Regions from separate parts of the Janthinobacterium sp. 67 genome, predicted to be linked through region 2. Evidence: predicted binding sites of a transcription regulator. Region 2 holds the regulator's gene; the other holds the start of a gene.

Region 1 (7,209 bases), 2.6 Mb from region 2:
GAGGCGCTGCTCAGCGCCCTGGCCGACGTCAAAGCCATCGTGCCTGATGCCGTGCTGGTCGAGGCCGCCCCCGACTTCGTGGGCCTGACCGACGTGGCGCAGGTACTCGGCCTTTCCCGGCAAAACCTGCACAAGCTGATGAGCAAGCACCGCCACAGCTTCCCCGTACCCGTGCATGAGGGCAACGCCACCATCTGGCACCTGGCCGACGTGCTGGCCTGGCTGCATGCAAAGGGAACGTATCAGCTGGAACGCAGCCTGGTCGAACTGGCGCAGGTGACCCGGCAGATCAATCTGGCCAGGGAAACGCGACAGGCGCCGCCGCTGCCCGCCGACATCGTGGCCATGCTCAGCTAAACGGGTAAAAACTGCGTATTTCTACTTATTTCACATAGGAAATATGCCCAAAAACGTCGCAGGACCTTCGTTTCTTCCCATTTAGCCCGTGCAAAACGGCGGCAAATACGGTATAGTGTCGTTGTGCGCTGCAATATGTTCCCTTGAAGCGATGGCAACACCGCAGTCATGCACTACAAACTTAGCAGCTTCGCAAGCCTTAGCGCATCCACAGGATGCCGCTTATAAAGCCCTCCCGCCTTGTGTGTCGCACCTGACACCGTCCCGGCGCAAAGCTTTTGTGCCGAAATTTCTTTCTAGTTGAGTCATTTCGTTTTGGTTGGCGTTGCTATTTTGCGTTCTGCTTTTTGCAAGAACGCTGATTTTTACGAAAGAAAAGAATGACATTTGAATCCTTAGGCCTGCATCCGTCCATCCTCGCCGCTCTGACCGAATCGGGCTACACCGCGCCAACCGCGGTACAGTCGCAAGCGATTCCAGCCGCGATCGAAGGCCGTGACCTGCTGGTCTCGTCGCAGACCGGTTCGGGCAAGACCGCAGCTTTCATGCTGCCGTCGCTGCACAAACTGGCCAGCGCCGAACAAAGCGCCGCCGGCAAGACGCCGAACCAGGAAATGCAAGCATCGCGCGCCCGCGGCGAGCGTCCACGCTTCAAGGCTGCCCAGCCAAAAATGCTGGTGCTGACGCCAACGCGCGAACTGGCCCTGCAAGTAACCACCAACACCGACAAGTACAGCACCGGCATCCGCCGCATCAAGGCTGTGTCGATCCTGGGCGGCATGCCTTACCCTAAACAGATGCAATTGCTGGCCAAGAATCCCGAGATTCTGGTCGCCACCCCTGGCCGTCTGATCGACCACATGGATTCGGGCAAGATCGACTTCTCGCAACTGGAAATCCTGGTGCTGGACGAAGCCGACCGCATGCTGGACATGGGTTTCATCGACGACATCGAAAAAATCGTGGAAGCGACGCCGGAAGGCCGTCAAACCATGCTGTTCTCGGCAACCTTGGACGGCGTCGTGGGCAACATGGCGCGCCGCATCACGAAGAACCCGCTGGTCATCCAAGTGGCAAGCTCGAGCAACAAGCATGAAAACATCACCCAGCGCGTGCACTTCGTCGACGACCTGTCGCACAAGAACCGCCTGCTGGACCACCTGCTGCGCGACGAATCGCTGGACCAGGCTGTTGTGTTCACCGCCACCAAGCGTGACGCCGACACCATCGCCGACCGTCTGAACATCGCCGGTTTCTCGGCTGCCGCCTTGCACGGCGACATGCACCAGGGCGCGCGTAACCGCACCTTGGACGGCATGCGCCGCGGCCAGGTCAAAGTGCTCGTTGCCACCGACGTTGCCGCCCGCGGTATCGACGTGCCAACGATCACCCACGTGTTCAACTACGATCTGCCGAAGTTCCCGGAAGACTACGTCCACCGCATCGGCCGTACCGGCCGCGCTGGCCGCAATGGCCTGGCCATCTCGCTGGTGAACCACGCTGAAGGCATGAACGTCAAGCGCATCGAACGCTTCACCAAGCAATTGATCCCGGTCAATGTCATCGAAGGTTTCGAGCCGAAGAAAACGGCATCGGCACCACGTTCGAGCGCCCGTCCAGGCGGCTGGAAACCAGGCGACAACCGTGGCGGCGCGAAGCCAGGCCAACGCACGTTCAGCAAGCCGGGCGCACCACGCAAGGACGGCGCTCCTAGCACCGGCGGCGGCTACAAGGGTTCCAACCCGCGCAGCACCGACGGCGCACGCCGCAGCTACGGCGACCGTTAATCACGGCGCCATGCCGCCAGCAGGCGGCAGGCAATAAAAAACGGCCACCAGATCGCTCTGGTGGCCGTTTTTTCATTTCCGCTGCCTTTATTTCTTCGACACTTTCTGGCGCGACAGCTTGCGCAGCTTGGCCTGCTCGAAGCGCGCGTGCTGTTCCGGCGTCTCGAGCGCCAAAGGCGGCACGGCCACCGGCTTGCGGTTGGCATCGACGGCCACCATCGTGAAATAGCAGCTGTTGGCGTGGCGCACCAGGCGCTGCTGGATGTTTTCCGTCACCACGCGGATACCCACTTCCATCGAGGTCGTGCCCGTGTAATTGATCGAGGCAAGGAAGGTCACCAGCTCGCCCACGTGGATAGGCTGCAGGAACATCACCTGGTCCACGGACAAGGTCACCACGTAGCTGCCCGAATAGCGGCTGGCGCAGGCGTAGGCGACGCTGTCGAGGTATTTCAGGATGGTGCCGCCGTGCACGTTGCCGGAAAAGTTGGCCATATCGGGCGTCATCAGGACCGTCATCGTCAGTTCGTGGGCCGACCAGTTCATCGCGCTGTCCAAAGTGTTCTCCAAAGGGGAAATAATAAAAAGAATGGGGATGTGAAAACCGGCCCCAGGGGCCGGTTGCGGACCTTACAGGCCCAGGGTGTCGATATCGGCCAGCGAGTCGCGGCCCTTGTCGGAAATGTCGTGGCCCTCGCCTTCGGCGCGCGCCACGATGTGGGCTTTCTTGCCCAGGAAGTAAGCCACGTCCGTATCGAGCTTGGTCAGCGGATCGGCGGCGACGGCGCGCAGCCCCATGATGCAGCGGCGCAGGAACAGCAGCTGTTGTGCCTTGTCGGTGATGGACAGACGGCCATCGCGTGCATAGCTGAGCAGCTTCAGGCCGGACAGGCGCTTGGCATTGCGGGCAACGCAAGCACTGGGGCGCTCGGTCTTGATGCCGCGTGCAACTTGCTCCAGCGCGTCATATTCATCAGTTGTTAATTTCTCGTTCTTCATTACTTTTCCATAAAAGGCCAGGTGTTCGGCCCCCATGGTACGCGCCCCGCTGCGCATCGGCAACAGGCAACGTGAATCTACCGCCGCCGGCCAGGCGGCCAGGCAGCGGAAACACGGCCGCGACGGCCGTTATTTATAGCTGCGCAACAGCAGCCAAGCCAGGCCGCAACCAGCCACGGCACCCGCCACGACCAGCGCCACGAGATTCTTGCTGGTGATCACAGGCCGCCGGCCCAGGTAGATTTTGTTATGCAAGGAATTGCCCACGATGGTCTCCTGTACAAGAATTTTTATGATGTCTCATTATAAGAACAGAATCGTGACGGCCGCATGACACTCGGCAGTTAGCGCTTGATATGTATCCACTCGGCAACATTTATGCGCATTTTTGTTGTTTAAATGGCGTGGCCCTGACGAGTCCCGCGCCTCCCATTTCCAACTGGAAATAAACAAGGCGCGCGCCGGCCACAGCTGGCCATGGCGCAACGCTGCGGCTGGCAAACCGTTCAATGCATTTTCACGGGCGGCGGCGGCGGCGTGGGTTCCTCGACCGGCACGGGGTCGATGTGCGGCGGCGGTTCCGGCGGTGGCGTGAGAGGATCGCCTTCCGGCGGTGGCGGCATATCGGGTTCGGGCGTGCTGTGCGCACGCAGCGGGACAAAACGGGATTGTGGCTGCATGGTGATCTCCTTTGCCTCACTGTAGCCGATGCGCCCAACTCCTGGCGCCCGCCAGTGGCGCGCGGTCGGGAACTAAACGGCGTGGCGCCACTCCAACTTGCCAGGCATCCCCTCCCGCACGAGTGCAAGCGACCCCATGGCGCGCAAGAAAATCCTCTTTATGGCCGAGGCAGTGACCCTGGCCCATGTCGGCCGTCCCCTGAGCCTGGCCCAGGAGCTGGACGAGGAAGAGTACGAAGTCCATTTTGCCTGTGCCGATGGCTATGACTTTTGTTTCAAGCAAGTCCCCTTTCGGCGCTGGCGTATCGACAGTATTTCATCGCTGCAATTTCTGCAGGCGCTGGCGCACGGCAAGCCCGTCTATACGGAAAGCACCTTGCACGCGTATGTGGAAGACGACCTGCGCCTGCTCAATGCCGTCCAGCCCGACCTCGTGATCGGCGACTTTCGCCTGTCGCTGTCGGTCAGCGCGCGCCTGCAGCGCATTCCCTACATTACCGTCAGCAATGCCTACTGGAGTCCCTGGGTGCGCCAGCACTATACGGTGCCCAGCCTGCCCCTGACGGGCATGCTGCCCATCTGGCTGGCCGATCCCCTGTTCCGCCTGATCCGCCCGCTGGCCTTCGCCTCGCACGCCGTGCCCCTGAACCGCGTGCGCCGCCGGCATGGCCTGCCATCGCTGGGCAGCGACCTGCGGCGCATCTATACGGATGCCGACCGCACCTTGTACGCGGATATTCCGCAGCTGTTCCCGCCGCACGGCATGCCGCCCACGCACGACTACCTGGGCCCCATCATCTGGGCGCCGCCGCTCGACTTGCCGGACTGGTGGCAGCGCCCGGAACTGAGCAGCGGGCGGCCCATCATCTATGTCACCCTGGGCAGTTCCGGCCAGGGGCAATTGCTGCCGCGCGTGCTGCGCGCGCTGGCGCCCCTGCCCGTCACCGTGATGGCGGCCACGGCCGGCACCATCCGCGTCGATGCCGTGCCGCCGAATGCCTATGTCGCGCCTTTTTTGCCGGGCGACGCGGCCGCCCGGCGCGCCAGCCTGGTGATCTGCAACGGCGGCAGCCCCACCAGCCAGCAGGCGCTGACGGCAGGCGTGCCCGTCATCGGCATCGCCGGCAACCTCGACCAATTCCTCAACATGCACGGCATCGTGGGCGCCGGTGCCGGCCTGCTGCTGCGCGCCGACCGCTTCCAGGAAACGGCCTTGCGCCATGCCGCCACGCGCATGCTCGACGATGGACGGGCCAGGCTGGCGGCACGTCAGCTGGCCACGACCATGCGCGACTATGTGCCCGGGCAACGCTTGCTGCCCCATATGCACGCCCTGCTGGGCTCGTTGCCACAAGGCGCCCAGCCTTGACGGGTGGCGTCGGTTTTTCTTACAGCGAGTCCGGCAACACCTGCACCACGTCAACAAAAGCGCGCCAAGTCATTGATTTCAAACGAACCTCATGCGTTGGCATGGAAGTCGCTAGGTACTTGCCATGAGCACCTGCCGACAGGTCTCAGGCAAACCTTCCAGACTCACTCAACCACGAGGTGAATACAATGAAACTCTCGAAACTGAAACTGCTCCCGGCCGCAGCGGCACTGGCCCTGCTGTGCGCCGCCGGTAGCGCACAGGCGGGCGCCTACGGCTATTCGTACAACAACATCTTCGGCCTGGTGATCGCCGTGCCGACGGGCCAGATCACGGTCGCCAACAGCACCACCATCTCGCGCAGCACGGCTACCCTCAATGGCGTGAGCGTCATCAATGGCGGCGCCGGCTCGCTCGATGCCCCACGCGCCAACGTCGGCCCCGTCACCAAGGGCGAAAACGACTTCACGCAGCAAGGCCCCACCGGCACCTTTTCGCGCGGCGATGCGCAGATCGTCAGCACGCAATTCCCTTCGTTCCCGCCGGGTTCCACTTCCACGCAAGCGGTCAACGTGGCCGAAGCCCACCTTGACGGACCGGCCGGCACGGCCGATGCGTCCGGGCGCAACGGCTCGACCACGGGGTTCTCCGTCGATTTCGTCGTCGGCTCGCCCACGGCAACGCTGAGCTTCGACTTCCTGGCCTCGCCCTTCATGCAAGTCTTCCTGCAAAGCACGGTCGGGCAGCTGTCCACGGCCACGGCCAACTTGGTCGTCACCTTCACCATCACGGACGCGGCCGGCGCGACGGTGTTCAACTGGACGCCCGATGGCGTGATCGGCTCGGGCATCTTCGGCGGCACCGAGGCGGCCGATGGCGCCAACCTGAACACCAGCCTGGCGACCAATTTCCTCACGCGCGGTAACCTGTTCACCTACGACCCATCCGGTTGCGGCACGCCCACGGGCACCGGTGTCGGCACAGTGTGCGGCAGCAACTTCAGCTCCGTCAGCAATGCTTTAACGGCTGGCAACTACACATTGACCTTGAATGCGGTGGAAAGCGTGGACCTGGTGAAACAGGCCGCGACGCCCGAACCGGGCACCCTGGCCTTGCTTGGTCTGGGTCTGGCGGGCCTGGGCTATGCCCGCCGTCGCAAGCTTGCCGTCTGAACCAGGCAACAGGGGGGATTTACAGGCGAGGGAGTTTCCTCGCCTTTTTTATGTAGCAAGCCTGTCGGTTTTCCTTACAACACGGCCGACCAGGAGATGAGGATTTTCATGACTACATTTTCTTGCATCCGTTTACCAACGGCCCTGCTGGCCTTGCTGTTCCTGGCCAGCAGCGGCACCGCCAGCGCCGCTGCGTATGGCTATTCCTACACCAGCGTCTTTGGCCTGGTCATCAGCAATCCCACCGGCTCCACTACCTTGCTCAGCAACATCGACCTGTCGCGCACCACCGCCACGCTGAACGGCAGCAGCATCATCAATGGCGGCAGCAATGAGATCGACGCGCCGCAAGCGACACGCGGCGCCGTCACCAAGGGGCAAAACGATTTTACCCGGCAAGGCATGGGCAACGCCGCCTATGCGCGCGGCGAGGCGCAAATCATCAGCTCGCAGATTCCCCCGTTTCCGCCGGGCTCGACCAGTACGCATACGGTGAATGCGGCGGAAACCTTTCTCACGGGCGGCGGCAGCGCCGACGCCTCGGGCCGCAATGGTTCCAGCACGGCCCTGGCCATCAATTTCGTCGTCGGCCAGCCGGGTGCCACCCTGGCCTTCGACTTCCAGGCCCTGCCCTTCATGCAGCTGTACCTGGATGCCCTGGCTGGCACGGGCTCGGCGGCCACGGCGAATATGGCGATGACGTTTACCATCATCGATGGCAATGGCCAGATCGTTTTCAACTGGGCGCCCGACGGCAGCCTGGGCTCCGGTATCCTGGGCGGCACCGAACTGGCCGACGCCGCCAACCTCAATGCGGGCTACGCGCAAACGCCGCTCACCGGCGG
Region 2 (7,209 bases):
TGTTGAGAATTGGCGTTACAGGCCGCCGAAACAGGCCTATAATTCGGCTCGCAAGCCCTCTGCGCATTGCACCATTTCATTGAGTGTCATGACTAATCTTAGCAAAATATTATCCCTCGAAAACGTCCTGCTGGACCTGGAAGTCTCCAGTAAAAAGCGCGCCTTCGAGCAAGCCGGCCTGATCTTCGAAAACAATTACGGCATCGCCCGCTCTACCGTTTCGGACAATCTGTTTGCCCGCGAACGCCTGGGCTCGACCGGTCTGGGCCATGGCGTGGCCGTGCCGCATGGCAGAGTCAAGGGCAGCAAAACCCTGAAATCGCCGCTGGGCGCCTTCGTGCGCCTGGCCGAACCGATTCCCTTCGAGTCGCCCGATGGCAAGCCCGTCAATCTGTTGTTTTTCCTGCTGATTCCCGATCATGTCACTCAGCAACATCTGGAAATCCTGTCGGAAATCGCCGAAATGTTTTCCGATGACGCCTTCCGCACGGCGCTGGCCACGGATCCGGAACCGAAATCCGTGCATTCGCGCATCGTCAATTGGCAACCCAGTCTGCAAGCGGCAGGTTAAACTTCAGGTATTCCTCCACTCCTGAAGAAGACCGCCATGTTGCAAACGCCACTGACGATACAACGCCTGTACGACGATAATCGTGAAAGTCTGCAACTGGGCTGGTTCGCCGGCTTCCCCGGCGGCGAACGCCTGATCTCGGGCGACGTCTCGTCGGCCGCCGACCAGGTGGGCCACTTGAACCTGATCCATCCGGGCCGCATCCAGGTCTTTGGCCACCAGGAAATCAATTACTACCAGCGCCTGAAGGTCAACACGCGCACCCACGTGATCGGCGAACTGATCGCCGGCGGCCCGCCCGCGCTGATCATCGCGCAAGGGCTGGAAACGCCGCCCGACATCCTCGCCATCTGCGACGAGCAAAACATTCCCCTGTTCTCCACTCCGCTGCCGGCCGCGCAAGTGATCGACTTCCTGCGCGTCTACCTGTCGAAAAAACTGGCGCAACGCATCATCATGCATGGCGTGTTCATGGACGTGCTGGGCGTAGGCGTGCTGATCACGGGCGACTCGGGCCTGGGCAAGAGCGAACTGGGGCTGGAGCTGATTTCGCGCAGCCACGGCCTGGTGGCCGACGACGCCGTCGAATTCTCGCGCATCGCACCGAACATGATCGAAGGCCGCTGCCCGCCCCTGCTGCAGAACCTGCTGGAAGTACGGGGCCTGGGCTTGCTCGACATCAAGGCCATCTTTGGCGAAACGGCCGTGCGCCGCAAGATGCGCCTGAAACTGATCGTGCACCTCGTGCGCCGCAACGCGCTGGAAGAGGAAGTCGAGCGCCTGCCTTTCCTGTTCCCCACGGAAGACGTGCTGGGCCTGCCCGTGCGCAAGGTCGTCATCCCCGTCGCCGCCGGCCGCAACATCGCCGTGCTGCTGGAAGCGGCCGTGCGCAATACCATTCTGCAACTGCGCGGCATCGATACCTTGCAGGAGTTCATGGAACGGCAACGACTCGCCATGAGTGGCGATTAATGTTGCCAAGGAGTTCGCCCTTGCAAGGGCGAACCGTTACGCAGGCACGCAGCCGTGCTGCGTGAATTCCCTGCTGCACCAACGACTCGCCATGAGTGGCGATTAATGTTGCCAAGGAGTTCGCCCTTGCAAGGGCGAACCGTTACGCAGGCACGCAGCAGCGCTGCGTGAATTCCCTGCTGCACCAACGACTCGCCATGAGTGGCGATTAATGTTGCCAAGGAGTTCGCCCTTGCAAGGGCGAACCGTTACGCAAGCATGCAGCCGTGCTGCGTGAATTCCCGGCTGCACCAACGACTCGCCATGAGCGGGGATTAGCAACGTAGGTCGGACTAGCGGGGCAAGGCCCCGCGTAATCCGACGACATTGTTAGCGGGTGTCAGCAGGAGCCCTCGCTTGCAAGCGAGGACCGTTACGCAGGCACGCAGCCATGCTGCGTGAATTCCCTGCTGCACCGCTTTGCGCTAAGCCGACCTACGAAATACACATATGAAATTGCAATAGTTTGTAAAGATAATTGCCTTGGGAGCAGAGCACCGGTCTTTATTGTATGATCGGGCTATGCATATCGTCCTTATCACCGGAATATCCGGCTCCGGTAAATCCGTCGCGCTCAATGTGCTGGAAGATGCCGGCTACTATTGTGTCGACAACCTGCCACCGGCCTTGCTGCCCAGCCTGGTGCAAACCCTGCTCGACGAAGGCACACCGCAACTGGCCGTCGCCGTCGATGCGCGCAGCGCCGAGTCGCTCGTCAGCCTGCCGCACAATGTGGCCCTGCTGCGCGACCAGGGGCACGACGTCAAGGTCATGTTCTTGACGGCTACCACGCATTCGCTGGTGGCGCGCTTCTCGGAAACGCGGCGCAGCCATCCGCTGTCGCACGAACTGCGTCCGAACCAGAATCCGGCCAGCCGCCGCACCCTGATCGAATGCATCTCGGAAGAACGCGAGCGCCTGTCGGCCATCGAACAGCTGGGCCACGTGATCGACACGTCGGAGCTGAGCGCCAACAAGCTGCGCGCCTGGATCAAGGATATCGTCGCCTCCGAGCGTGCACCGCTGACCCTGTTCTTCGAATCGTTCGCCTTCAAGCTGGGCGTGCCGCTGGACGCCGACTTCGTCTTCGATGTGCGGGCCTTGCCGAACCCCTATTACGACCTGGCCCTGCGCCCCCTCGACGGACGCGACGCGCCCGTGATCGCCTTCCTCGACGCGCAGCCGAGCGCGCTGGAATTGCTGGCCGACATACGCGCCTTCATCGAGAAATGGTTGCCATCATTCAAGTCCGACAACCGCAGCTACCTGACGGTGGCCCTGGGCTGCACGGGCGGCCAGCACCGCTCCGTGTACATGGCGGAACGGCTGGCGCAATACTTCGGGCCCAACGAACGCGTCGTCTTGCGCCACCGCGAACGCGCCTAGTTTAATTCAGGTGGCGCAGCGGATGCGCTTGCGCCGGCCAGACGGGAGCGAAGAAGCGCGCCACCATGGCCGCGTCGACCTCGTCCAGGCTTGATGGATTCCAGCGCGGCGCATTATCCTTGTCGACCACCAGCGCGCGCACGCCCTCGAGCACTTCGCCATGTTCGAAATTGTGGCGCACCACCGTGCGTTCCATGCGCAGGCAATCGGCCACGCCCAGGTGGGCGCCCCGCTGCAGCAATTCCAACGTCACGGACATCATCAGGGGCGAGCGCAGGCGCATGGCCGCCAAGGCCTTGCTGGCGAACGCACCGTCGTCCTGCGCCAGCGAGGCCATGATGGCTGCCACGGAGCCAGCGCTGAAATGGCGATCCAGCGCCGCGCGCGCCGTGGCCAGGGACGAAACGCCCGCCTTGGCCTGGAACGGCGCCGCCAGGGCCTTGATCGCCACCGGCAAGGCCTCGCCCGGCGTCGATTCGAACAGGTCCAGCAGGGCCCCCACCTGCGCTTCGGGCAGGTAGACATCGGCCAGGCCCGTGTACAGGGCGTCGGCCGCGTTGATCGTCAAGCCCGTCAAGCCCAGGTACAGACCCAGCTGTCCAGCCAGGCGGGACAGGAAATAGCTGCCGCCCACGTCCGGAAACAGGCCGATATTGACTTCCGGCATGGCCATGCGCGTGCGGCCCGTGACGATGCGCAGGCAGTTGCCGGGGCTAGCTTGCGCCACGCCCATGCCCCCGCCCATCACCACGCCATCCATCACGGCAATATACGGTTTCGGATAGAAATGAATCAAATGATTCAAAGCGTATTCTTCCGTAAAGAAATCTTCCAGCAAGGCACTGCCGCCTTGCGGCGTGGCCAGGCCCGCATCGTAAAAGAAACGGATGTCGCCGCCGGCGCACAGGCCCTTCTCGCTGCTGGAGCGGATCACGACGGCGTCCACCTGGGGATCATCGCGCCAGACCAGCAGGGCCGCGCTCAGGGCGCGCACCATGTCCAGCGACAGGGAATTCAAGGCTTTCGGACGGTCGAGCACGATGTGGCCCGTGCGGTTGCGGATGGCAGTCTGGACGAAGTCGCTCATGGCAGGCAGGAAAGAAGTGAAAGTGCAAACATTCTAGCGCCTGCGCGGGGAACATTGCGTTCCGCTGGGCGCAAAAAAGGGCGCAATGTGCGCCCTTAGTTGATCACAACCGGTTGAAAGTCGCAGGCCGCTTAGGCGGGGGCGAATTCTTCTTCCGAGCTGTCTGGCAGATGCTTGATCGCCTCTTTACCGTGCCCTTGCACTTTGGTTTTGTATTTCATCACTTGCCTATCGAGCTTGTCGATCAGGGCATCGATTGCGGCGTACAAGTCTTGCGCCAGGCTTTCCACATAGACGGTCTTGCCACTCAGACGCAGGTTGACTTCGGCCTTTTGACGTTTTTCTTTCTCTTTGAGGTTATCCACGGTCAGAATCACGGCGATATCGATGACTTGATCGAAATGACGTTTCACGCGCTCCAGCTTCGTTTGTACGTATTCACGGATGGCTGGTGTCACTTCGAGATGATGTCCGCTGATGGTGAGATTCATACACACTCCTAAAGATGATCGGGTTCGTGCGGTCCATCGTATCCGGCCCGCAGAGGAACCGAAAAAAACTTACAAACACTTACGCAGGCTCACTGGCGGAATTTTTAATGCTTCCCGGTATTTGGCAACAGTACGTCGCGCAATCACCATGCCTTGTTCCCCCAGCATGTCCGCAATCTTACTGTCGGATAAAGGATTTTTAGGGTCTTCTGCTCCTGTCAGTTGCACGATCAATGCCCGTATCGCCGTCGATGACGCTTCGCCCCCCGCTTCGGTGGCGACGTGGCTACCAAAGAAATATTTCAACTCGAACATGCCGTGCGGGGTCAGCATGTACTTTTGAGTTGTTACCCGCGAGATAGTACTCTCGTGTAAACCCAGTGTATCAGCTATTTCACGGAGCACAAGGGGGCGCATGGCAACGGCCCCATGCGAGAAAAAGTTCTTTTGTCTTTCTACTATCGCCTGTGCCACGCGCAGGATGGTGTCGAAGCGCTGGCGCATATTCTTGATCAGCCACTTGGCTTCCTGCAACTGTGCGCCCATGGCACCTTCGCCCTTGCCCTGCTTGAGCAGGTTGGCGTACATGGCGTTCACGCGCAGGCGCGGCATGACGTCGTTGTTCAGGGTCACTTGCCAGCCATTGCGCGCGCGCTTGACGACGACGTCGGGCACCACGTAATCGGACACGTCAGAGGCGAACACGGCACCCGGATGCGGGTTGCATTGGCGAATCACCGTCTGCGCTTCGCGCAAGTCTTCATCGTCGCAATCGAGGGCTTTTTTCAGCTTGTTGAAATCACGCTGGGCAAACCAGGCCAGGTGCTTTTCCACGATGACGAGGGCCATGCGCCGCGTCACCATGGCAACCTGCGGCAAGCGCTTGATCTGCAGGGCCAGACATTCGGACGCATTGCGCGCGCCCACGCCGGGCGGATCGAAACTTTGCAGCAGCGCCAGGGCCGTGCGCATCTCGTCCGCGTCGATTTCCAGCTCTTCCGGCAGGCGCGCCAGGATGTCGTCGAGCGACTCTTCCAGGTAGCCATTGTCGTCGAGCGCGTCGATGATCAGCTCGACCAGCGCGCGGTCGCGCAATTCGAGCACCGTCACGCGCATCTGCTCCATCAGGTGTTCGCGCAGGGTGCAGTGATGGGCTTCCAGTTGCGGACGGGAATCTTCGTCGTCGGGCGCCTTGCCCCGGCTCGCCTCGCTCCAGTCGCTGTCGCCGCCATCCACGGCGGCCGGGCCCTCGCCCGCCTCGCCGTCAAAGGTTTCCGCTTCAGCCGGCGCCGCGGGCGCCTCCTGGCCTGGCGGCTGGGGCGGCGCTTCGGCCGGCGCGGCCGTCGAACTCAAGGCGCCATCGGACAGCAGGCGCAGCGAACGGTCGAGCGGATCGTCGAGCCGTTCGAGCAGGGGATTGTCCGTCAGCAGTTGCTCTAGTTCCTGGTGCAATTCCAGGGTAGACAATTGCAACAGGCGTATCGATTGCTGCAACTGCGGCGTCAGTGCCAGGTGCTGCGAGGTGCGCAGCTGCAATGATTGTTTCATTGGCTCACATACGGAAGTGTTCGCCCAGATAGACCCGGCGTACCGACTCGTTCGCGATGATGTCGTCGGGGCGTCCCGACGCCAGCACCGAGCCCTGGTTGATGATGTAGGCACGGTCGCAAATACCCAGCGTCTCGCGCACATTATGATCGGTGATGAGCACGCCGATATTGCGCTCCTTCAAGAAGCGCACGATGCGCTGGATCTCGATCACGGCGATCGGATCGACACCGGCGAACGGCTCGTCAAGCAGCACGAAACGGGGATCGGTGGCCAGCGCGCGGGCGATTTCCACGCGGCGGCGCTCGCCGCCCGACAGGGACAAGGCCTGGTTCTCGCGCAACTTTTCAATCTGCAAGTCGGCCAGCAATTTATCCAGACGTTCCTCGATCTCGGCCTTCTTCAGGGGGCGGCCTTCGACGGTCTGGATTTCCAGCACGGCGCGGATATTGTCTTCCACCGTCAGCTTGCGGAACACGGACGCTTCCTGCGGCAGATAGGACAGGCCCATCTGCGCGCGGCGATGGATCGGCAGGCTGGAAATGTCCACGCCGCTGATGTCGATGCTGCCGCCGTCCGACGGCACCAGGCCGACGATCATGTAGAACGAGGTAGTCTTGCCGGCGCCGTTCGGGCCCAGCAACCCCACCACTTCACCGCATTCGACTTGCAGCGAAACATCATGCACGACTTGCCGCTTGCCATAGGTTTTTTGCAGACCGCGAACGATCAGGGTGCTGCCGCAACGAGTATTGTCCATTATTTCGTTCCTGGCGCAGGCGTGGCCGGCGCTTTCTCCGCCGCCGGCGCCTTGGTCTTCGGCTGGATCACCATGCGCACGCTGCCGCCATCGGGCGTGCTGGTGCCGCTGTTGGTATTTTCCATCTGGAATACTTCCTTGCGGCTGTCATACGAGATGAACGCGCCGTTGGCCACGTCGGTCACTTTCGTGCCTTCCAGGCGCGTTACCTTGGCCTTGGAAAACAGTTTCACCACTTCCGTCTTGTTGTCGTATTCCACGCGCTCCGCTTCGCCTTCGATCCACAGGTCGCCCGCGCCATCGCGCTTCTGGCGGAAGGTGGCCAGCTTGCCGGGATCGGCCCAGAAGGTGATGA

What was found. Region 2 encodes sigma-54, which starts transcription at its own class of promoters, with help from an activator protein. Its sites were predicted from a motif close to TGGCANGNAANCTGCTTT; they were not measured.
Region 1: CLU90_RS09080 (EDSAP-1 family PEP-CTERM protein) is a predicted target of sigma-54. The motif match lies at 5,290-5,307, and genes of this name have one in related genera.

The regions. Positions count from the first base shown of each region.
Region 1 covers NZ_PGES01000001.1:2,015,914-2,023,122, forward strand. Annotated here, with positions in the region: gene CLU90_RS09055 (helix-turn-helix transcriptional regulator) at 1-357, shown strand, start outside; gene CLU90_RS09060 (DEAD/DEAH box helicase) at 738-2,144, shown strand; gene CLU90_RS09065 (acyl-CoA thioesterase) at 2,232-2,690, opposite strand; gene CLU90_RS09070 (hypothetical protein) at 2,775-3,143, opposite strand; gene CLU90_RS29680 (hypothetical protein) at 3,273-3,410, opposite strand; gene CLU90_RS29685 (hypothetical protein) at 3,650-3,823, opposite strand; gene CLU90_RS09075 (glycosyltransferase) at 3,960-5,192, shown strand; gene CLU90_RS09080 (EDSAP-1 family PEP-CTERM protein) at 5,381-6,364, shown strand; gene CLU90_RS09085 (EDSAP-1 family PEP-CTERM protein) at 6,473-7,209, shown strand, end outside.
Region 2 covers NZ_PGES01000001.1:4,655,676-4,662,884, reverse strand. Annotated here, with positions in the region: gene CLU90_RS20915 (PTS sugar transporter subunit IIA) at 89-571, shown strand; gene hprK (HPr(Ser) kinase/phosphatase) at 608-1,543, shown strand; gene rapZ (RNase adapter RapZ) at 2,105-2,968, shown strand; gene CLU90_RS20900 (enoyl-CoA hydratase/isomerase family protein) at 2,970-4,055, opposite strand; gene hpf (ribosome hibernation-promoting factor, HPF/YfiA family) at 4,187-4,546, opposite strand; gene CLU90_RS20890 (RNA polymerase factor sigma-54) at 4,616-6,094, opposite strand; gene lptB (LPS export ABC transporter ATP-binding protein) at 6,099-6,854, opposite strand; gene lptA (lipopolysaccharide transport periplasmic protein LptA) at 6,854-7,209, opposite strand, start outside.